3 regions of the Bacillus cereus group sp. Bce041 genome follow, and region 1 is predicted to be linked to each of the others. Evidence: a T-box and tRNA genes for the amino acid it is inferred to sense, from the RefSeq annotation. Region 1 holds a T-box; the other regions hold tRNA genes.

Region 1 (8,378 bases):
TTTCTGATTAGAATACCCTGTTTTATTTTGAGAACCATTCGTAACAAACATATCTAAATATGAGATTGGATCTGGGAAATCTGGTCCCCAAATACCAAACGCAATATCATATTGCTGAGAATCTTCTAATTTATTTTTTTGTGCGAATGGTTGCTGTTTAATTTTAATTGATAAACCTGGTAAGTTCTTTTCCATCTCACCTTTTAAGAATTCCCCAACTTTTTTAGCATCTTCATTATCAAAGTTTAAGAATTCTAGTTCGATTTTATCAGTTCCAAGCTCTTTCTTCGCTGTTTCCCAAAGCTTTTTCGCTTCTTTTGGATTTGTTTCAACTAGCTTTCCATTTTCAGCTCGGAAATCTTTTTTATTCGGACCTTCAGCGAAATCTTTTCCAACAAATCCGTAAGCTCCAATTGCACCGTTATTTAAAATAACTTTTGCAATGTTATCACGGTCAAAGGACATTGAAATTGCTTTTCTTAAGTTTTTATTACTTAAGTACTGATTACTTTGATTAAATCTTAAGTAAGCAACCCCTGCTTCTTTTCTTGTTTGGAACTCTGGGCTTTTTCTAAACTTATCAACAAATTCAGACGTTAAAGCCGCTCGATCAATCGCGTTTGTCTCATATAAATTTACATCAGTTGCTGTATTTTTTACAATATTAAAGTTGATTTCTTCGATTTTAACCGTTTTATTATCCCAATATGAAGGATTCTTCTTGAATTGGAAACTTTGTTCATGTTTCCAATCACTCATAACGAATGGACCGTTATATAATGTTGTATTTGCCTCTAAACCAAATTTATCCCCTTGTGCTTTTACAAAGTTTTCATTTAGTGGGTAAAATACTGGATAAACTGTTAAATCGATAAAGTAAGGAACGGGATTGTCTAATTCTACTTCTAATGTATAATCATCAATCGCTTTTACACCTAATTGGTCAGCAGGTAATTCTTTTTTATGAATTTTCTCTGCATTTTTAATATCGAACATAATGTACGAATACGTTGCTTTTGTATCTGGATTTACTGCTCTTTTCCATGAATACACAAAATCTTTAGCTGTTACAGGTTCCCCATTCGACCATTTCGCATCTTTTCTTAATTTAAATATGTATTTCTTCCCATCATCTAGCTTTTCGACATCTTCTGCAACTCCAGGCATTCTCTTTTGATCTTTGCCAATACGATATAAACCTTCCATCGTATTATTTAATGCTGTAGAAGATGAAGAATCAGATGCCAATGATGCATCCATTGACGGAATTTCAGATAACTCTGTTAAATTAAGAATCTGTTTTCCGTTACTACTACTCGTAGCGTTCTCTTTCCCTTTTGCTTTTGCGTCATCTTTTTGGTAGCTACACGCGCTAAGCAACATACTTGCAGTTAAAGTTGATGCAAGTAATAACGGTATCTTTTTCTTCATGTTGTGTTGCCTCCCCTAATTGCACTTCCTGTACCCTCACTTGTTAAAAAGTAGAATTGAAAGAATAATCTCCAAGTTTCTACAATTTTCATTATACATATAATATAACAATTGTGAATATAGTTTTTTGTTTTTTTGTTAAAATTTTTAATAAAATATTTATATTTTTAATTTTTCGTAAAGGGATACATTAACATTGCTACCATCATCTTAAAATCAGACCTTTAATTGCGTATAATTTTCAAAAAATTAATCCTAGTACTTATTATAGCTTTTATAGTATAATAATTCTAGTAATATTTTGACGGAGGGGAATATTTTGAATAAAGTTTTTTTTCATACTTGTATACTAATTTTTATAGCGATGATTGCTTCTAGTATTGGTGCATTCCTCATTTCATCTCAATTTTTGTTGAACTTTGTCAACATTTTGTTTTATATTGCACTGTTTTTTATTCTTATCGGCGGTTTTTTATACATATTTCAAAATGGTTTTTTCAATGTAACCATTTACGCATTCCAAAGAGTATTTGGTACGAACAAAAAGATTGACTCTTTAATTGAAGAAGTCGAGGAACCTACAGATAAGAAAGAACGTATTTATAAAACATATTCATTCAAATGGACATATCCAATTTGTATTACAGGTATCTTCCTTGGGTTGTTCTCGACCCTCATTAGCTTTACTATTTTGATGTAGTTTGCAAACACTATCCCATATGATATAATAATCAGCAAAACATTTTGTTATAAAACTTTAGTTCTTTCATATTAAAAGAGCTCAAGTAACAATAAATAAATTTATATGTATGCGATGATAAAGAAGAGTACATATTGAGGCAATTTCAGAGAGCTTGTGGTTGGTGTGAACAAGTAATTGTACAGTATGGAATGGGCTTTTGAGCACCAAACCGAACCGAAAGTAGTAGGCTTTGGCGTTATATCCAAACGTTATTATGGATTAGAGAGATTTCACAGTAGTGAAATAATTAGGGTGGTACCACGGTCCATTCGTCCCTATAGTTTTTGGGATGAATGGGCTTTTTTGTTTGCCTTCTCTTCCCCACATCACGCATTCTATTTTAGGAGGAATTACTTATGTCAGTTATCTTTTCTGGTATTCAACCAAGTGGAACGATTACACTTGGAAACTATTTAGGAGCAATGAAGCAGTTTACAGAGCTTCAAAATGAACACGACTGTTATTTCTGTATTGTAAACCAACATGCGATTACAGTACCTCAAGATCCCGTCGGGCTTCGTAAAAACATCCGCAGTCTTGCTGCACTTTATGTAGCATGCGGCATCGATCCTGAAAAAGCTACTTTATTTGTACAATCAGAAGTACCAGCACACGCTCAACTAGGATGGATCATGCAATCTGTTGCTTACGTTGGAGAATTAGAACGTATGACGCAATATAAAGATAAAGCTTCTGGTAGAGATTCAGTTCCAGCTGGATTACTTACGTATCCACCATTAATGGCTGCTGATATTTTACTTTACAACACTGAAATCGTGCCGGTTGGTGATGACCAAAAGCAACATATCGAATTAACACGTGACTTAGCAGAGCGTTTCAACAAACGTTACCGCGAAATCTTCACAATGCCTGAAATTCGCATTCCAAAAGTAGGAGCTCGCGTTATGTCATTAACAGAGCCTACGAAAAAAATGAGTAAATCTGATCCGAATCCAAAATCAATGATTAGTATGCTTGATGAGCCAAAAACAATTGAAAAGAAAATTAAGAGTGCTGTAACTGACTCTGAAGGTATTGTGAAATTTGATAAGGAAAACAAACCTGGTATCTCTAATTTATTAACAATCTACTCTTCATTCTCTGGAAAAACAGTTGAAGAAATCGAAGCAATGTACGAAGGAAAAGGATACGGCGACTTCAAAGGCGACCTAGCGCAAGTAGTCGTAGAAGCTATTCGTCCAATCCAAGACAAATATAACGAACTAATCAACTCACCAGAACTAGACGAAATCCTAGACAAAGGTGCAGAAAAAGCAAACCGCGTTGCATTCAAACAACTACGCAAAGTAGAAAACGCAATGGGACTAAGCAGAAAACGTAGGTAACATATAAAGCGGAGGCAGCTCGTTCAGCTCTGACTGGATAAGGTTCTTTCGCATAGAAGACGCTTTTTGTCTTCTTATGCGGAAGGTTCTTAGACACGAAGAGCTCGCTGCCGGAGCTGGATTTCTACAAAAAGCGGAGGCGGCTCGTTTAGAATGTGAAGGCGCGAAGCCACCGAACATTCTTGCCGCTGGAACTAGATTTCTACAAAATTAAAAAACCGCCAATTGGCGGTTTTTTAATTTACCTTTTGCTCATTTTCCATTTCCCATAACTTTTCAAAAAATGGCTGTCCTTTTACGAGACGCTCGCATAATTGTTCGTGCTTATCAGACCAGCCTGTTTTCGCTTCATCATACAGCTTAGCCCAAATATCTTCAAATTCCATATGTTGAACCATTCCATATGCTGATGGATCCCACTCTGTGAACCAATAGCGAATTTCTGCTGTGTTTTTCGTTGTATGTAATTGATCTAACGCCATAAATAATAATTGTTTTAGCTGTCTTTCTTTACGAGTCAAGCCATTCATAATGAAAGGCGATGGTGATAAAATATGATGTTCTTTTTCTGTTTCTTCTACTTGGAACTCATACTTTTCTGCTTGTACGTTTTCTACCATCTCATATACCATCTGCTCTTGACGTGGTATAAGTCTACTTTTGCGAATTGGTACATTGTAACCAATTGTGTCAATCGCAATAATTCCTTTTCCATCTGTAACAACAAAGCAATACTCTTGCTGCAAACGTTCATGATTTTTACGAATATAAGCCTTATGATGTACGTCTTCCAGCATTTTTTGCGGAAGCTCTAACAATTCGTTCTCGATGTAATGATATAATGTGGCATCTACTTTTAATAATGGCACTTGATCTAATAGCTCAATCGTATCATCTTTCCGCCATTCGTAAAAATGACAAACGTTATACCCATTTTCTTCACCTTCAAACCAATTTACCCATACATCATGTAGATATAACATTCACTACCCCTCACTTCACTACTGTTTGTACCAATCATTATGTTCATTTTTGCTTAACTTTATTCCACTTGAGGAAATATATTCTAATTATTATTTTTTCTTCTATTAATACTAAAAAAACAGGAAATAGAATTCCTGTTTTTTTATATATGAAATGTATTTGCTTTATTCAATATTTCTTTTGCATCTATAGATAATAAAGAAAGTGTATCTTCTCCTTCCAAAGTTACACAATCTTTGACAATATGAAATCCAAGCGCATAGCCAAGCATCTTCGGATAAGAGTGAAAGCCATTTAATAAGATGTCATGTTCCCTTGTTCCTCGTTTTATACTTATTCTTTCATGTACAACATTTTTCCAATAATAAACAGCCTCTTCTTGTGAAAGATACGCCGTCCACGGTGCATTGTTTTTTTCTGTATACCTTTCTGTTACTGCTTGTTCCGCTAGCCCTTCCATAATCATCGTATCAAGTAATGTATATTCTGTTTCTTTCGTCTCAATTTGATGTAACCTGCATATGTGATGATATTCATGCGCCAATAACACTTTTAATTCTTCTACCGAATTCCGCCCACATACGAATAAGAAAATAACATGACGCATAGATAATCCAGCCCTACCGTTATACTCTTCTTGTACAGTTCGATTATAGGAATCTGATAATAAAATAAAGACAGGGACATCTGGACCTTTTAACCAATTTTTCAGTTTATCATACTCCAGGCTCAATTCTTTCCAAATTTCCTTTTCTTCTAATTCTTTAATTTCCTTTTCTCCGCGCATGATCGGGCGATACATCCCTTTTGAAATTAAAAAGCGATACAACCTTTCTTTTGGCAACGGAATATACTTCGTAAATTTCTCACAAAGTTTTTCTGGCCGTCCATAATATAAATGTAACCATTCAGCTGTTTCAACAATCCCCATCTTTATCCCTCCTTTTTCTTATGTATATGCTACAGGAGAAAAAGGCGTAAAAATAAATAAGGAGTTTTTTCGCAATCTATTGCGAAAAAACTCCTTATTTCATCGATTATTTATACGATTTAAATACTAACACTGCGTTATGACCACCAAATCCTAATGAGTTACTTAATACTGCATTTACTTCTTGGTGTCTCGCTTGATTTGGTACGTAATCTAAGTCACATTCTGGATCTGGTGTCTCATAGTTAATTGTTGGAGGAATTACTCCGTCTGTAATTGATTTAATAGAGAAAATCGCTTCAACAGCACCAGCTGCTCCTAATAAGTGACCTGTCATTGATTTCGTTGAGCTAATTGCTACTTTATACGCGTGCTCACCGAAAGTTTCTTTAATTGCCATCGTTTCATATTTTTCATTCGCATCAGTACTTGTACCGTGCGCATTAATGTAATCAATATCTTCTGGCTGTAGGCCTGCATCAGCTAAAGCTTGACGCATTGCACGCACTCCGCCTTCCCCACCAGGAGCAGGCATTGTAATATGGAATGCATCTCCAGTTGCACCATAACCAGCAATTTCCGCGTAAATGTGAGCACCGCGTGCTAATGCGTGCTCTAATTCTTCAAGAATTAGAATACCTGAGCCTTCACCCATTACGAAACCGCTACGGTTTTTATCAAATGGACGGCAAGCCGTTGCTGGGTCTTCATTAAATGTTAATGCTTTCGCTGAGCTAAATCCTGCGAATGCCATACTTGTTAGCGGCGCTTCTGCTCCGCCTGTAATCATTGCATCAGCATCACCACGCTGAATTGCTTTAAATGCATCACCAATTGAGTTTGCACCAGATGCACAAGCCGTTACAGAACAAGTGTTAATTCCTTTTGCTCCTGTTGCGATTGATACTTGACCTGCTGCCATATCTGGAATCATCATCGGCACGAAGAATGGGCTCACGCGGCGTGGGCCTTTCTCAGTAAAAATCTTAAATTGTTCTTCGTATGTTTCCATACCGCCAATACCAGATCCAATCCATACACCAATTCGAGGTCCGTTTTCTTCTGTAATTTCAAGTTTTGCATCTGCAACTGCCATTTTCGCTGCTGCCACTGCATATTGTGTAAAGCGATCCATACGGCGCGCTTCTTTTTTATCAATATATTTCTCGACTTCAAAGTCGTTAATTTCCGCTGCTACTTTTGCTGGAAATAGTTCTGGATCAATTCTTGTAAGTCGCCCGATTCCAGATACACCCTTTTTAATGTTTTCCCACGCTGTTTCAACATCTGTTCCGACCGGTGTAACAGCTCCTAGTCCTGTAATTACGACCCTCTTTTTTTCCATACAAAATACACTCCTTTTTTTCTCTCAGTCCTTATTTACCCCAACGAAGAGCAACTGCTCCCCATGTTAATCCGCCGCCAAAACCAACAAGTATAATTAAATCACCGTCTTGAATACGTCCGTTTTGCAATTCCTCTACCATTGCAATCGGAATTGAAGAAGCTGATGTATTACCGAACTTCTCAATCGTCATACTCATTTTTTCTTGTGGTAAATTTAACCTCTCTCTTGCAGATTCCATAATACGAATGTTTGCTTGATGCGGTACTAAGAAATCCACATCTTCTTTCGTAAGACCAGCTTTATCTAAAACGCGAAGACAAGAATCACCAAGTTGACGAACGGCAAATTTAAACACTTCTCTGCCATTCATCATAACATACTCGTCTTGATAAAGGTGCTTGCCACCACTTCCGTCTGCTCCTAATTCAAAAGATAGAACGCCTTTACCTTCTGAAACAGCTCCCATTACGACAGCACCGGCTCCGTCTCCAAATAGTACTGCTGTATTTCGATCGTTCCAGTCTACAATTTTAGATAGTTTATCACTACCAACTACTAATACATTTTTATACGTTCCTGTTTGAATAAATTGCTGTGCTGTAATCATTCCGTACATAAAACCAGCACATGCTGCACTTAAATCCATTGCAGCTGCATGTTTCGCTCCTATTGCTTCTTGAATTACACAAGCAACTGCTGGAAAAGCACGATCTGGTGTTACTGTTGCTACTAAAATAAGATCGATATCCTCTCCGCTAATTCCTGCATCTTCAAGTGCTTTTTTAGAAGCCTCTACGGCCATATATGAAGTATCTATTGTATCATCGGCAATGCGTCTTTCTGCAATTCCCGTTCTCGTACGAATCCATTCATCGGATGTTTCCATTATTTTCTCTAAATCGTGATTTGTGACTACTTTTTCTGGCACATATCTTCCGATCCCTAAAATGCCCACGTTCACATCGCAGCCCTCCGTTTTATATCAATTATTATGACTTGGTACTAATTTTAAAACATAAATGTATTTTTGTCTAGAATATATTTCGCATAAAACAGAAAGCTAAGCATTATTCACGTTATTTTTCATTAAAAGAAACAGAAACATACCTCTCAAATATAAAAAGACTCAAACCGCTTCTATTTACGGTTCGATCCTCTCTTTCATCTAAAAAGATGCTTTTTTATTCTTTATCTGCTTTCCTTCTAAACTAGAGAGTTCTCCTCACTACTTTTCCTTTATCCTCTTCATATCTCTGGTTTTCCACCAGGCAAGAATAAAAAAGGCCCTGACCGCTTCTATCCACGGTTCGGGCCTCTCTTCCATCTTAAAAAGATGCTTTTTATTCTTTATCTGCTTTCCTTCTAAACTAGAGAGTTCTCCTCACTACTTTTCCTTTATCCCCTTCATATCTCTGGTTTTCCACCAGGCAAGAATAAAAAAGGCCCTGACCGCTTCTATCCACGGTTCGGGCCTCTCTTCCATCTTAAAAAGATGCTTTTTATTCTTTTTATTCTTTATCTGCTTTCCCGAGCTCATAGGCCTCGTTCATAACTTTCATTAACAACTCTAACACCGGCTGTGCCTTCTCCATATCA
Region 2 (8,378 bases), on a different contig from region 1:
CCCATACCGAACACGGAAGTTAAGCTCTCTAGCGCCGATGGTAGTTGGGACCTTGTCCCTGTGAGAGTAGGACGTTGCCAGGCAATATTATTCCGCAGTAGCTCAGCGGTAGAGCTATCGGCTGTTAACCGATCGGTCGTAGGTTCGATTCCTACCTGCGGAGCCATTGGAGAGCTGTCCGAGTTGGCCGAAGGAGCACGATTGGAAATCGTGTATACGTCACAAGCGTATCAAGGGTTCGAATCCCTTGCTCTCCGCCATAGGATTTATAATATTTGGCCCGTTGGTCAAGTGGTTAAGACACCGCCCTTTCACGGCGGTAACACGGGTTCGAATCCCGTACGGGTCACCACTTTGGAGGATTAGCTCAGCTGGGAGAGCACCTGCCTTACAAGCAGGGGGTCGGCGGTTCGATCCCGTCATCCTCCACCATATAAATTTTATATGAATAGTATTATCGCGGGGTGGAGCAGCACGGTAGCTCGTCGGGCTCATAACCCGAAGGTCGCAGGTTCAAATCCTGTCCCCGCAACCAAATGGTCCCGTGGTGTAGTGGTTAACATGCCTGCCTGTCACGCAGGAGATCGCCGGTTCGACCCCGGTCGGGACCGCCATTTTAATAAGGCTCGGTAGCTCAGTCGGTAGAGCAGAGGACTGAAAATCCTCGTGTCGGCGGTTCGATTCCGTCCCGAGCCACCATTTATTTTAATAAAATACGCCGGCTTAGCTCAATTGGTAGAGCAACTGACTTGTAATCAGTAGGTTGGGGGTTCAAGTCCTCTAGCCGGCACCATGTAAGTTTCGGAGGGGTAGCGAAGTGGCTAAACGCGGCGGACTGTAAATCCGCTCCTTCGGGTTCGGCAGTTCGAATCTGCCCCCCTCCACCATTTACATAGGGGCATAGTTTAAAGGTAGAACTGAGGTCTCCAAAACCTCCAGTGTGGGTTCGATTCCTACTGCCCCTGCCAAATATATTTACACAACATGGCGGTTGTGGCGAAGTGGTTAACGCACCGGATTGTGGCTCCGGCATTCGTGGGTTCGATTCCCATCAGTCGCCCCATTTTTATTTTAAAAATTACAAATAATCTAATGGATACTTACATATAATTAAGTAAGAATTCGATGGGCTATAGCCAAGCGGTAAGGCAACGGACTTTGACTCCGTCATGCGCTGGTTCGAATCCAGCTAGCCCAGCCATTTTTGCGGAAGTAGTTCAGTGGTAGAATACAACCTTGCCAAGGTTGGGGTCGCGGGTTCGAATCCCGTCTTCCGCTCCAATAAAATTTAATATGGCGGCATAGCCAAGTGGTAAGGCAGAGGTCTGCAAAACCTTTATCACCGGTTCAAATCCGGTTGCCGCCTTTTCTTTTGTGCCGATGTGGCGGAATTGGCAGACGCGCACGACTCAAAATCGTGTTCCTTCGGGAGTGTCGGTTCGACCCCGACCATCGGTATCATGAACGGCGTAATAAAAGACTCTACACCAAATGTGTAGAGTCTTTTTATGTTTTCATCACACTATAAAATAAGCAAAATGGTGTGTTGGTGAAATGGTTATAAATGATTAAGGTAAACTTATTCATTTAGTACATGCGATACAGTTGGGGAAAGCTACAAAACAATAAAGGGATAAATTTTTATCCCTTTATATAATTTCATTATTTTATAGAGAATTTCTCCAACCTGGTGACAGGAAGTTAAATCCGACGCCACCAGTAGATATTAGTACATGATCAGCTGTTAATTTCGTAATTTCTAAGAACTTCTTTTCAAACTCTTCTCTGTTGTATTTGTACATAGTTGAGTGGCATGACCACATGTGCGTTGAAGTACTCAACCAGTCTCCTAATTCCTTTAATTCAGGAAACGACTCAAATCGAATTGGTTCATCTAATTTCATGAATCTCACTTGATAGATAGTTGGGTTTAATTTTTCTCCTATTCCTTTAAAAGCATGTGATTTTTTGTCTTTTGAATGTGTCATAATTCACCCTCCATCTTTTCTTCAAATTTTTTCCTATTTTTATTATACAACAATAGAAAACAATTATGGAAATAATATGGAAATCTTTATTGGCAATATAAAAAGACTCTAACAGAAATGTTAGAGTCTTTTTGTTAAATTATACTATGTGCTTCTAAAATTCGTAATAAACGTAGGAATTCATGTATAATATAACTTGTCGAAAGAACAAAATGATAGTGATTTATATTATGTCTGTAATATGAATCAAAAATGAACTTTTTATATTTCTTTTAAAAATGTGTTGAACACACATTATATTTCATATTAATATTTTTATGTAGATTTAAAACGGGAAAGAGAGTGGAAAGTATGGGCCGTAAATGGAACAATATTAAAGACAAAAAAGCATCAAAAGATGCAAATACAAGCCGTATATACGCGAAATTTGGGCGTGAAATTTATGTGGCAGCAAAACAAGGCGAGCCAGATCCAGAATCAAACCAAGCACTAAGAGTTGTATTAGAGCGTGCGAAAACATACAATGTTCCAAGAACAATTATTGATCGTGCAGTTGAAAAAGCAAAAGGCGGTTCAGAAGAAAATTATGACGAGCTTCGTTATGAAGGATTCGGACCAAATGGAGCTATGGTTATTGTAGATACACTTACAAATAACGTAAACCGTACTGCAGCAGATGTACGAGCTGCATTTAGCAAAAACAGTGGTAATATGGGTGTGAACGGTTCTGTAGCTTACATGTTTGATGCGACAGCTGTTATCGGCCTTGAAGGTAAAACATCAGATGAAGTTCTTGAAATTTTAATGGAAGCAGATGTAGATGCACGTGACATTCTAGAAGAAGAAGATTCTGTTATCGTGTATGCTGAACCAGATCAATTTCATGCAGTACAATCTGCACTTAAAGGTGCTGGCGTTGAGGAGTTTACAGTTGCAGAATTAACAATGCTTGCACAAAGTGATGTAACACTTCCTGAAGATGCTCAAGCACAATTTGAGAAAATGGTTGATGCATTAGAAGATTTAGAAGATGTTCAACAAGTTTATCACAACGTAGACTTAGGAGAGTAATACGATAGATGACCCTTTTCGCTTAGCGGATAGGGTCTTTTTTATGAAGTTAATTAAGGTGATGAAGTATTAAAGGTATTTTGTTGTAGGTAGGGAATATGATTATAGGGATATATAAAATATTCATTATCTCTAGGAGGCTTAATATGGAACATAAGACACCAAAGCATATCGTTGCTGTAGCCGGTTATTTAACAAATGGAAAAAATGAAGTGTTATTAACAAAAGTGCACTGGCGAGCTGATACGTGGGAGTTGCCAGGAGGACAGGTAGAAGAAGGCGAAGCGCTCGATCAAGCTGTCTGTAGGGAAATAAAAGAGGAAACAGGGTTAACGGTGAAGCCTATCGGAATTACAGGCGTTTATTATAATACTTCTATGCATATTCTAGCTGTTGTTTTTAAAGTAGCATATATAAGTGGTGAAATAAAAATTCAACCTGAAGAAATACAAGAGGCTAAATTTGTTGATTTAAATGAAGAGAACATAGATGAGTATATAACGCGTCCTCATATGAAATCCAGAACGCTTGATGCAATGAGAGCAACACATTTTATTCCGTATGAAACGTGGGAAGTACAGCCGTATAATTTAATAGGAAGATTGTAAAGAAAAGAGTAGCCGATTGAGATACATTCGAATCACTACTCTTTTTTTGTATACTGTTTAAGAAAAAGGTCAAAATAATAATAGCACTAGTATTGATTTTGGGAACGTTTGTTCTGTATAATAAATCTATATGTTATATACATTTAGATTACTAGATAGTCAAAAGTATATATATTTGTAGATGATATAATTAAAGTATAAAGTGAAAATATAATAGTCTTAAGGGTTTCTCTTTTATTGGTTATTCGTACTTTAACATAACCTATATTCAATATTTCAGATGAATAGTAGATAAAAAAAGACTGTGATACAATACTCTTTTATCCCACTATTTGCTGGGCAGTAAGCTTGATTAATGAGGACCGATTAAAGTTTCACTTTATACCTTACAATGATGTAAGGTACGTGTAAGAGAAATCGATGGGATATTTTTTTACAACAATGTATTCTTAAAGTAAGAGTTATATGCTGTGTGGAAAAGAGGTGTTCAAGATGAAAGAACGAGTATTATCTAGGGTGAACTATCATCAAAAAGTTGCATTAAATCCAATGACTAAACTTTTTTATAAAGCCATTATATTATTATTATTGTTAAGTTGTACGTTATTATTCATTGGAAATGTAATGATTGAGAAAAGTGATATTAGTAAATTACATGTACCGGCTAAGTTAGAGGTGCCAGAATCATTAACACATGCATTTATTGCGACAGAAGATAAAAGATTTTATCATCATAACGGTTTAGATTATATAGCAATTATTAGGGCCTCTGTTGAGAATATAAAGGCTGGTGGTGTCGTGCAAGGAGGAAGCACAATTACACAGCAGCTATCTAAAAATGCCTTTTTAACGAATGAACGTACATTTTCTCGGAAGTGGAAAGAGATTTTTTATACGAAAAAAATTGAACGCACATTTACGAAGGATGAAATATTAAAATTATATGTAAGTAATATTTATTATGGAGAAGGAGCATGGGGAATTGAAAAAGCAGCAAACCTTTACTTCGGTAAAAAGGTGAACCAATTAACGTTGGCTGAAAGTGCAATGATGGCTGCTGTAGTAAAAGCACCTGCTTATTACTCACCTGCCCAAAATTATGATAAAGCAGTAGAGAGACGTAATGTCGTTTTGAGACTAATGGAGAAAGAAGGCTATATAAGCCATGATGAGTATGTTCAAGCAGTTAGTGAGAAATTGGTAATTCGTCATGATATAAAAATAGAGCAGTCGATGTTAAATAGCGCGCGTAAAAAAGCAGTAAGTTAAGAGAAGTTCCTATAGAGGAGCTTCTTTTTTTGAATAAATTGTGACAAATTGTGACACAATATCGTCACAATTATTGTGTTTTTGTAATTTATGTGAGCGTGTTCATTGCGTGACGTATATAAGTGTTGATATTATGTGTATTGTGTACAAGGCTGTATACAGAATATGAATTTAAAGAGGAATGTATATGAAATCAAATAAACTCATGGCTCTTGGTATAGTTTTTTCTATCGCAGTATTGATTGTAATTGGAACAATTGCGTATAGCATCATAAATGACAAAAAAGATAAAGGGAATGAGATGTTTGCTTATTCTACGCAACAATCTTTAGGGAAAGATGATGCTCCAGTTAAGGTAGTTGAATTTGGAGACTTTAAATGTCCTGCTTGTCGTACTTGGGATGTAACAGTATTACCTCGATTAAAAGAAGAGTATATTGATAAAGGCAAAGTGCAGTTATATTTTATTAACTTCCCATTTATCGGAAAAGACTCAGATTTAGGTGCAGCAGCTGGTGAAGCAATTTATAAACAAGATAAAGATTCATTCTGGATTTTCTATGATGAGATTTATCAAAATCAAAAGAAAGATACGGAAGAATGGATTACAGAAGATTTGCTTCTTAGCATTGTGAAAGAGAAACTTCCAAAAGTTGATGTAGAGCAATTTAAGAAAGACTTACACAGTAAAGAAATTACAGAAAAAGTACGTAAAGATTCAGATCGTGCTCAAAAATTAAAAGTTCAAGGTGCCCCTTCTGTATATGTAAACGGAAATCTTGCAAATCCTGATTTTGATAGTATGAAGAAGGCAATTGATAAAGAATTGAAAAAGTGATGAGGTCTCTCATCACTTTTTCGACTTTTTTCGATAAAATTCTTGCCTCTACTTTTTTCACATGCTATACTATTTTACATAAGTTATTCTAATATCTTATATGTAATTCATATTTGCGGGTGTAGTTTAGTGGTAAAACAAGAGCCTTCCAAGCTCTGGTCGAGAGTTCGATTCTCTTCACCCGCTCCAAATTTTATTAAATGTTTTTCTATAAATTGTGATCAACGCAGTGTTTCGTTTCCGAGATAAACGAGGCATTGCGTTTTTTAATGTTTGAAAAATATAATTACATGCGAAAATAGAAGTAAATAATAGTATTCCAAACGTGAATTACTAACCAATAGAGTGGTTACATAAGGGGATGGATTCATCTGAGGAGGCGATTAAGAGTGGATTTTGAACAATTAAAGCAAGATGTAATTGCGTATAGTAAAACAATTGGCATAGATAAAATAGGCTTTGCGAGCGCTTCTCCTTTTGAGGAATTAAAGCAGCGCTTAATCCAGCAACAACAATTAAATTATCAATCTGGATTTGAAGAGCCTGATATAGAGAAGAGAACGAATCCGCAACTGTTATTACCGGGTGCTAAATCAATTATTGCGATTGCTTTAGCATATCCTTCAAAATTAAAAAATGCACCATTAAGTAAGCGTGGAGAACGCCGTGGGATTTTTTGTCGTGCTTCTTGGGGACAAGATTATCATCTTGTTTTACGAGATCGTTTGCAAAAATTAGAGGCATATTTAATTGAAAAACTTCCCGATATAGAAGTGAAGTCCATGGTTGATACAGGTGAATTAAGTGATCGAGCTGTATCAGAGCGTGCTGGTATTGGATGGAGCGGTAAAAACTGCTCTATTATTACACCTGAATTTGGTTCGTACGTATACTTAGGGGAAATGATTACAAATGTTCCATTCCCGCCAGATAAGCCGATAGAAGATCAATGCGGAGGCTGTACGAAATGTATCGATATTTGCCCTACCGGTGCTTTAATACAGGGGGGACAGTTAGATTCGAAGAAGTGCATTGCGTTTTTAACACAAACGAAAGGATTCCTACCTGAAGAATATCGCGATAAAATTGGAAATCGCATATATGGATGTGATACGTGTCAGACTGTTTGTCCGAAAAACAAAGGAATGGATTTTCATAATCATCCTGAGATGGAGCCGGATCCTGAGCTAGTTAAACCATTATTAACGCCACTTTTAACAATTAGTAATCGTGATTTTAAAGAGAAATATGGGATTATGTCAGGGTCATGGAGAGGGAAAAAGCCACTGCAAAGAAATGCGATTTTAGCATTAGCACATTTTAAAGAAGCATCGGCAATTCCAGATTTAATTGGTGTTATGAAAGATGACCCAAGACCGGTACTACGCGGAACGGCAGCATGGGCACTTGGGAAAATTGGCGGAGATGGAGTAGGCGAAGCGATTGAGAAAGCGATGGAACGTGAGAAAGATGAAGAAGTGCTTCATGAAATGAATCGCGGGCTTGAATTGTTAGCACAGAAAAAAGAGTAGATAATATTTCCCTTTTTCATATTGTAATATGGGAGGGAGACAGAATGGTTGTAAAAACGAAGATTGAAAACCAAGTACAACAATTTTTAGCATATATAACGGAGAAAAGAACGAATGTGGATGGTATTGCTGAGGATTTACTACAAATGGCACTGAGAAAGAAACAATTGTTTCAAAGGCGTAGTGCACATATAGTGAAAGCAACTGCGGATGTTTCTTTCATTAGACAATTAAATAGTAATGACCATCAAGAAATTGATTATCAAATACATTTTAAATATTTAATTAAGCATAAAGAATTATTTTATATTGAAGAGGAACAATTAAAACGAAGAGTTTGTTTAAATAATAGTCGAATTATAGGCGATTCTGCTATTGAAGTGTCAGAAGAAATTAGAATGGGTGAGACATTAGAAAGGGATATTACGAAAGAGAAGTACGGTTCTTATCAGTATAATCGTTTAGAGGCAGTGAAATATGCAGAGCGTTGGTGGGATGACCGGAATCCTATGTATCGTAATTTCCCTGATAATTGTACGAATTTCATTTCTCAATGTCTTCATACTGGAGAAGTACCTATGAACGGGTATCCTAATATTCGTAAAGGATGGTGGCAAAGGGAGAATCAGTGGAGTTGGAGCTGGGCTGTTGCACATTCTTTTTATTGGTATTTGTCAGGTGCTACAACAGGACTTCGAGCAGAGGCGGTAGAGAGGCCAGAAGAACTTATTCTTGGAGATGTCATTGCTTATGATTTCGAGGATGACGGAAGATGGAATCATACGACGATTGTAGTAGCAAAAGATGCAGATGGTATGCCGCTTGTAAATGCACATTCAGCGAATAGCCGTCGACGTTATTGGAACTATGAAGACTCTAGTAAATATACACCACAAATGAAATATAAATTCTTTCATATTATTAATGGGTAGAGATTTTTCGCTCAAGTGGTATAATACGTAGTAGACAAAAAACAGAGGTGAATATCGCGTGGGAGTACATGTTGTTTTATATCAGCCAGAAATTCCAGCAAATACAGGGAATATTGCTCGTACTTGTGCAGCAACTGGAA
Region 3 (5,470 bases), 380 kb from region 1:
ATGTGGAGCTGACGAATACTAATAGATCGAGGACTTAACCATATAATATGTAGCAATGTTATCTAGTTTTGAAAGAATATAAAAAACTTATTGACTTTCGAGGTCAAATAAGTTAAAATGATTCTTGTCTTAAATGAATACAGTCTGGTAATGATGGCAGAGAGGTCACACCCGTTCCCATACCGAACACGGAAGTTAAGCTCTCTAGCGCCGATGGTAGTTGGGACCTTGTCCCTGTGAGAGTAGGACGTTGCCAGGCAAAATGGAGGATTAGCTCAGCTGGGAGAGCACCTGCCTTACAAGCAGGGGGTCGGCGGTTCGATCCCGTCATCCTCCACCATATATGTCGGAGGGGTAGCGAAGTGGCTAAACGCGGCGGACTGTAAATCCGCTCCTTCGGGTTCGGCAGTTCGAATCTGCCCCCCTCCACCATTCTTAATTAATGGGCTATAGCCAAGCGGTAAGGCAACGGACTTTGACTCCGTCATGCGCTGGTTCGAATCCAGCTAGCCCAGCCATTAAGAGCCATTAGCTCAGTTGGTAGAGCATCTGACTTTTAATCAGAGGGTCGAAGGTTCGAGTCCTTCATGGCTCACCATTTTAATGAAATATGCGGGTGTGGCGGAATTGGCAGACGCACTAGACTTAGGATCTAGCGCCTTTGGCGTGGGGGTTCGACTCCCTTCACCCGCACTTTTAATAAAATAACTCATACATGTCTTGCGGAAGTAGTTCAGTGGTAGAATACAACCTTGCCAAGGTTGGGGTCGCGGGTTCGAATCCCGTCTTCCGCTCCAATTTTCAATATGACATGCCGGGGTGGCGGAACAGGCAGACGCACAGGACTTAAAATCCTGCGGTGGGTGACCACCGTGCGGGTTCGACCCCCGCCCTCGGCACCATATGCGCCCGTAGCTCAATTGGATAGAGCGTTTGACTACGGATCAAGAGGTTAGGGGTTCGACTCCTCTCGGGCGCGCTTTTATTAACGGGAAGTGGCTCAGCTTGGTAGAGCACCTGGTTTGGGACCAGGGGGTCGCAGGTTCAAATCCTGTCTTCCCGATATTCCCAAAAAACACGGGGCCTTAGCTCAGCTGGGAGAGCGCCTGCCTTGCACGCAGGAGGTCAGCGGTTCGATCCCGCTAGGCTCCACTTTATTTAATATATGTCTCGGAGGTATACCCAAGTTCGGCTGAAGGGATCGGTCTTGAAAACCGACAGGCGGTGAGAATCGCGCGGGGGTTCGAATCCCTCTACCTCCTCCATTTTTTCTTTAATGGTTTAGACATATAATAATAAAATATTTATTTTTTCCTTCATGGAGGTATACCCAAGTTCGGCTGAAGGGATCGGTCTTGAAAACCGACAGGCGGCGAGAGTCGCGCGGGGGTTCGAATCCCTCTACCTCCTCCATTTTTTAAAACTTTATATTGTCGCGGGGTGGAGCAGCACGGTAGCTCGTCGGGCTCATAACCCGAAGGTCGCAGGTTCAAATCCTGTCCCCGCAACCAAATGGTCCCGTGGTGTAGTGGTTAACATGCCTGCCTGTCACGCAGGAGATCGCCGGTTCGACCCCGGTCGGGACCGCCATTTATGTTGGCTCGGTAGCTCAGTCGGTAGAGCAGAGGACTGAAAATCCTCGTGTCGGCGGTTCGATTCCGTCCCGAGCCACCATTTTTTTATGCCGGCTTAGCTCAATTGGTAGAGCAACTGACTTGTAATCAGTAGGTTGGGGGTTCAAGTCCTCTAGCCGGCATCATTTAGGGGCATAGTTTAAAGGTAGAACTGAGGTCTCCAAAACCTCCAGTGTGGGTTCGATTCCTACTGCCCCTGTAAAGTATATGGGCCTATAGCTCAGCTGGTTAGAGCGCACGCCTGATAAGCGTGAGGTCGATGGTTCGAGTCCATTTAGGCCCACCATATATTATTCCGCAGTAGCTCAGTGGTAGAGCTATCGGCTGTTAACCGATCGGTCGTAGGTTCGAGTCCTACCTGCGGAGCCATGGCCCGTTGGTCAAGTGGTTAAGACACCGCCCTTTCACGGCGGTAACACGGGTTCGAATCCCGTACGGGTCATACAAAAAGAGTCAGCATTATGCTGGCTCTTTTTTATTTTGTTAATCCTTTTTATTACGTTACTTTCCAGAAATAAATAAAGGAATTTTGGAAAAGCTATGGTATGTATAAAAAGGAGGAAATCATAATGACACGAGTGAGAGACTTAATGAGTACCCATATTGTACATTGTACACCGCTAGACAATGTATATGAGGCAGCTGTAAAAATGAAGGAAGAATCGGTTGGATTAATTCCTGTTGTTGAAAATGAGCAAGTTGTTGGGCTTGTTACTGATCGTGATTTAGTCGTTCGAGGGATTGCTGAAAAACATCCTGGATCTAATAAGATTACAAATGTAATGACAACAAATATTATCTCAGTTTCTCCAAATGATTCTATTGAAAAAGCTACAGAGCTAATGGCACAGCATCAAATTAGACGATTACCAGTAGTTGATAGTGGTCAACTTATTGGCATGTTAGCACTAGGAGATTTAGCTATAAGGGAATCAGCAGATGATCAAGCTGGATTTGCCTTGAGCGAAATCTCAGAGCGTACAGAGTAAATTGAAACTTTCATTAACCGAGAGTTTAATGGTCACTCATAAAGAGCTAAATTATATATAAATTTCAGATACATTATTCTAGTATATATGGATTAAACTAATATGTTAGCGTGATGTATCTGAGACATTATATAATAAGTATGTGGTTAATAATTTCGACATTTTTTTAAAATTTGTTATTCTTAATTTTTAATAAGAGAAAAGATGATATACTGATAGATATAAGTATTATGAGAGATTTTGAATATAACAATATTAATTTTTAGTGGTGCGATAATAAATTAATATTTCCTACATAGATGAAAAGGGAAGGGGAATTATATGAAGGCTGTACAGGGCGATCCAAATTGGAATTTGGTTACAGATACATATATAGAACCAAATAATTTCGCTGAATTATTTTCTTTGCTTGTACCTTGTCACCCAAAAGGTGAGGGGAAAGAACGAACTATATTAGTATGGAAAGAGAAAGAATTTTATAAAGAAGAAAATTTAGCGGCATTTATCGTATATGGCATGAATAAAGCAAAGAAATTACCGCAGTTTCATAAAGATGAAATTCCAACTTTAGTGCGTATTCTTCGCTTATGCCAAGAGATTGGTTGGTATGAAGAGGCAAATGATTTTATGATAGCGCAAGGATTAGCTGAGTTTGTTCATACTTCATTGGAATATGAAACATGGGATCTTTTGACGCAATCAGTTGCTTTAAATTATTTAATTATTAAATATCGTATAGGTGAATTGACAGATAGGGATATTGAAATTTGGGATAGAGTTAAATTTAATGAGAAGTGTATAACCGATTGTAAACATTTATTATCTCATAAAGAAGTATTGGAATTTACATTCTTTTATATGTGCAAGAGAGCGAAATCATTATCAAAAGAGCAATTAAATAGTGATATGATGAGTTTAGCAATGTATTGTAATACTTTTGTATATGATTTGTATACATATGATTTATTACGGAAATATCGTAAGTGTACAGATTTCCTATCATATTATGGACCTAGTCAGGCAGTTTTAGCATGTCAAAGAGCTGTATTATCTCAAATTTCCGATCGCTTAGACCCATTAAAGACAACGCATGTAGATGATTATTTATATGTGATGAAAGAAATGATGGAGCATATGACGATAGGAGTAATGGATCGATATGGTCATTTTATTGGAAAGCTACTATCTTATGTGCCATTTTTCGAAATGATACAAGTTCCACAGCATGCATATTATTGTGAAGAATTACTGTATATTTGTAAGGGCATTGAATATAAAGAAGAAACACTACGCAATTATATATTTATACAATTACATGATTGTTTACCATCATTCTTTAGGCTATTTCTTAAAAATAAGCGTTACGCAACGATTCATGATATTCTTTTCTATTGGTGCGATGACGAACAACGAATGAGCTTAGAGAAAAAATATAATCTGAGCTTTATTTATGAAAAATATGCTTGTGGATAAACAATATTTTCGATATGAAAAATTAATATAAATTAAAAAGGATCTCCAGTTTATGTGAGATCCTTTTTGTTAGTAAAACAAGGAGAAAGTGATTAAGACAAGAAACAACATTCCATATAGGAGAAGTTGTGCAGTATAACTTCCTTGTATACCAAAAAAAGTATTGGCTTTCTTATACAAATTCAATATGTATTTTATTGGAGTATCTTTGAAAGATTGGTACACAGTGTCTCCTCTTTCTAAGCTTCTTGTTTTTGTTTTTGTTTTTGGTTATAAGGGACATTAATATATCTAGCTACAAATAATAAAACAGCCATAAAGAATACTGGAAATACAGTAGATAAATAAAAGCCATTACTAATTATATTTGTTATGAGAGCACTCAAAAGAAAAATAGCATTATAAATATGGGCAATTTTTTGTTTTAGTTGCACTTGAAATGATTCCATCATAATTTCTAATGCAACAAAAGCAATAATAATAGATAAAAATACAATATTTGTATTGTAAATGATTAAACAACAGATTAAACCTAAAAAGGCTACGTATTCAATTATAAGAGGTATATTGCGTGGCATACAATTTACCTAACTAAATATGGCAGTGGATTTACTGCATTTGTTTTTTCAAAATTCCATTCTCCATTATGTAATTCAAAATGAAGATGTTGCCCGTATGAATGACCTGTGTTTCCCATATGACCTATTAATTGTCCAGTTTGTACTTGATCACCAGCTTGTACAGTGCGATCCTTCATATGAGCATAAACAGTTGTATATAATTTCCCATTGATTTGATGCGCAATGAAAACAACATTGCCATAGCTAGCTGAATAATAAGATTTCACAACTTTACCTGCAGCAGCAGCTTGGATAGAGACGTTTCCTGGAGCGGCAATATCTATACCATAATGCATTTGTTCCCAGCGTATATCAAAGGTTGAGCTAATTCTTCCTTGAGCGGGGAATTTGAAAGCAGCTGGAATTGATGAAGGCTGATCTGTTTTAGCTTGTGGTTGATTTTGTACTACATAGTGTTTTGCTACATATCCGTATCCTGTGCCAAAACGAATTTTATACCAAGTACCTACAGTTTCTACTACTTGTACTTGTGTACCGTTTTGTAATGAACCGAGTAGAGCGCTACTTGTACTAGCGGTGCTACGTACATTTAGATTAGGTGTTGCAACAGTATATTTTGTATTATTTTGAACGGTGATTCCTTTTACTAAGGGTTGTGAACCATTAGAGATGAATGCTTTTTGTACGTAACCTGTTTGGCCATTATGTGATATTTTATACCATTCGCCTTGATCTTCTTGAACGGTAATAAACTTACCATTTGGTAATACATCTAAAATGGAAGATTCTAAAT

The links. The T-box of region 1 lies ahead of trpS (tryptophan--tRNA ligase). A T-box ahead of a tRNA ligase gene usually reads a tRNA of that ligase, here a tRNA-Trp.
Positions count from the first base shown of each region.
Region 2: it encodes a tRNA-Trp, which carries the amino acid that the T-box ahead of trpS (tryptophan--tRNA ligase) is inferred to sense. The anticodon was not compared.
Region 3: it encodes a tRNA-Trp, which carries the amino acid that the T-box ahead of trpS (tryptophan--tRNA ligase) is inferred to sense. The anticodon was not compared.

Region 1 is NZ_JBQXON010000002.1:688,206-696,583, forward strand. Features, by position in the region: gene ACUN13_RS09540 (peptide ABC transporter substrate-binding protein) at 1-1,431, opposite strand, end outside; gene ACUN13_RS09545 (DUF3899 domain-containing protein) at 1,751-2,131, shown strand; T-box leader at 2,237-2,453, shown strand; gene trpS (tryptophan--tRNA ligase) at 2,530-3,519, shown strand; gene ACUN13_RS09555 (hypothetical protein) at 3,596-3,733, shown strand; gene ACUN13_RS09560 (YjbA family protein) at 3,756-4,502, opposite strand; gene ACUN13_RS09565 (DUF2268 domain-containing protein) at 4,646-5,434, opposite strand; gene fabF (beta-ketoacyl-ACP synthase II) at 5,541-6,779, opposite strand; gene fabH (beta-ketoacyl-ACP synthase III) at 6,811-7,743, opposite strand; gene ACUN13_RS09580 (ComZ family protein) at 8,291-8,378, opposite strand, start outside.
Region 2 is NZ_JBQXON010000009.1:196,186-204,563, reverse strand. Features, by position in the region: partial or broken rRNA gene rrf (5S ribosomal RNA) at 1-83, shown strand, start outside; tRNA gene ACUN13_RS23775 (tRNA-Asn) at 92-166, shown strand; tRNA gene ACUN13_RS23770 (tRNA-Ser) at 169-260, shown strand; tRNA gene ACUN13_RS23765 (tRNA-Glu) at 278-352, shown strand; tRNA gene ACUN13_RS23760 (tRNA-Val) at 357-432, shown strand; tRNA gene ACUN13_RS23755 (tRNA-Met) at 459-535, shown strand; tRNA gene ACUN13_RS23750 (tRNA-Asp) at 539-614, shown strand; tRNA gene ACUN13_RS23745 (tRNA-Phe) at 624-699, shown strand; tRNA gene ACUN13_RS23740 (tRNA-Thr) at 718-793, shown strand; tRNA gene ACUN13_RS23735 (tRNA-Tyr) at 804-887, shown strand; tRNA gene ACUN13_RS23730 (tRNA-Trp) at 895-968, shown strand; tRNA gene ACUN13_RS23725 (tRNA-His) at 988-1,063, shown strand; tRNA gene ACUN13_RS23720 (tRNA-Gln) at 1,127-1,201, shown strand; tRNA gene ACUN13_RS23715 (tRNA-Gly) at 1,207-1,281, shown strand; tRNA gene ACUN13_RS23710 (tRNA-Cys) at 1,296-1,366, shown strand; tRNA gene ACUN13_RS23705 (tRNA-Leu) at 1,377-1,458, shown strand; gene ACUN13_RS23700 (DUF3884 family protein) at 1,668-1,988, opposite strand; gene ACUN13_RS23695 (YebC/PmpR family DNA-binding transcriptional regulator) at 2,340-3,059, shown strand; gene ACUN13_RS23690 (NUDIX hydrolase) at 3,206-3,667, shown strand; gene ACUN13_RS23685 (transglycosylase domain-containing protein) at 4,160-4,936, shown strand; gene ACUN13_RS23680 (DsbA family protein) at 5,124-5,774, shown strand; tRNA gene ACUN13_RS23675 (tRNA-Gly) at 5,890-5,963, shown strand; gene queG (tRNA epoxyqueuosine(34) reductase QueG) at 6,164-7,306, shown strand; gene ACUN13_RS23665 (amidase domain-containing protein) at 7,351-8,238, shown strand; gene trmL (tRNA (uridine(34)/cytosine(34)/5-carboxymethylaminomethyluridine(34)-2'-O)-methyltransferase TrmL) at 8,297-8,378, shown strand, end outside.
Region 3 is NZ_JBQXON010000002.1:1,071,618-1,077,087, reverse strand. Features, by position in the region: partial or broken rRNA gene ACUN13_RS11685 (23S ribosomal RNA) at 1-42, shown strand, start outside; rRNA gene rrf (5S ribosomal RNA) at 144-259, shown strand; tRNA gene ACUN13_RS11675 (tRNA-Val) at 265-340, shown strand; tRNA gene ACUN13_RS11670 (tRNA-Tyr) at 349-432, shown strand; tRNA gene ACUN13_RS11665 (tRNA-Gln) at 444-518, shown strand; tRNA gene ACUN13_RS11660 (tRNA-Lys) at 523-598, shown strand; tRNA gene ACUN13_RS11655 (tRNA-Leu) at 613-693, shown strand; tRNA gene ACUN13_RS11650 (tRNA-Gly) at 723-797, shown strand; tRNA gene ACUN13_RS11645 (tRNA-Leu) at 814-902, shown strand; tRNA gene ACUN13_RS11640 (tRNA-Arg) at 906-979, shown strand; tRNA gene ACUN13_RS11635 (tRNA-Pro) at 990-1,063, shown strand; tRNA gene ACUN13_RS11630 (tRNA-Ala) at 1,080-1,152, shown strand; tRNA gene ACUN13_RS11625 (tRNA-Ser) at 1,173-1,265, shown strand; tRNA gene ACUN13_RS11620 (tRNA-Ser) at 1,321-1,413, shown strand; tRNA gene ACUN13_RS11615 (tRNA-Met) at 1,435-1,511, shown strand; tRNA gene ACUN13_RS11610 (tRNA-Asp) at 1,515-1,590, shown strand; tRNA gene ACUN13_RS11605 (tRNA-Phe) at 1,599-1,674, shown strand; tRNA gene ACUN13_RS11600 (tRNA-Thr) at 1,684-1,756, shown strand; tRNA gene ACUN13_RS11595 (tRNA-Trp) at 1,763-1,833, shown strand; tRNA gene ACUN13_RS11590 (tRNA-Ile) at 1,844-1,920, shown strand; tRNA gene ACUN13_RS11585 (tRNA-Asn) at 1,929-2,003, shown strand; tRNA gene ACUN13_RS11580 (tRNA-Glu) at 2,005-2,076, shown strand; gene ACUN13_RS11575 (CBS domain-containing protein) at 2,204-2,623, shown strand; gene ACUN13_RS11570 (DUF3965 domain-containing protein) at 2,945-4,096, shown strand; gene ACUN13_RS11565 (hypothetical protein) at 4,336-4,674, opposite strand; gene ACUN13_RS11560 (SH3 domain-containing protein) at 4,680-5,470, opposite strand, start outside.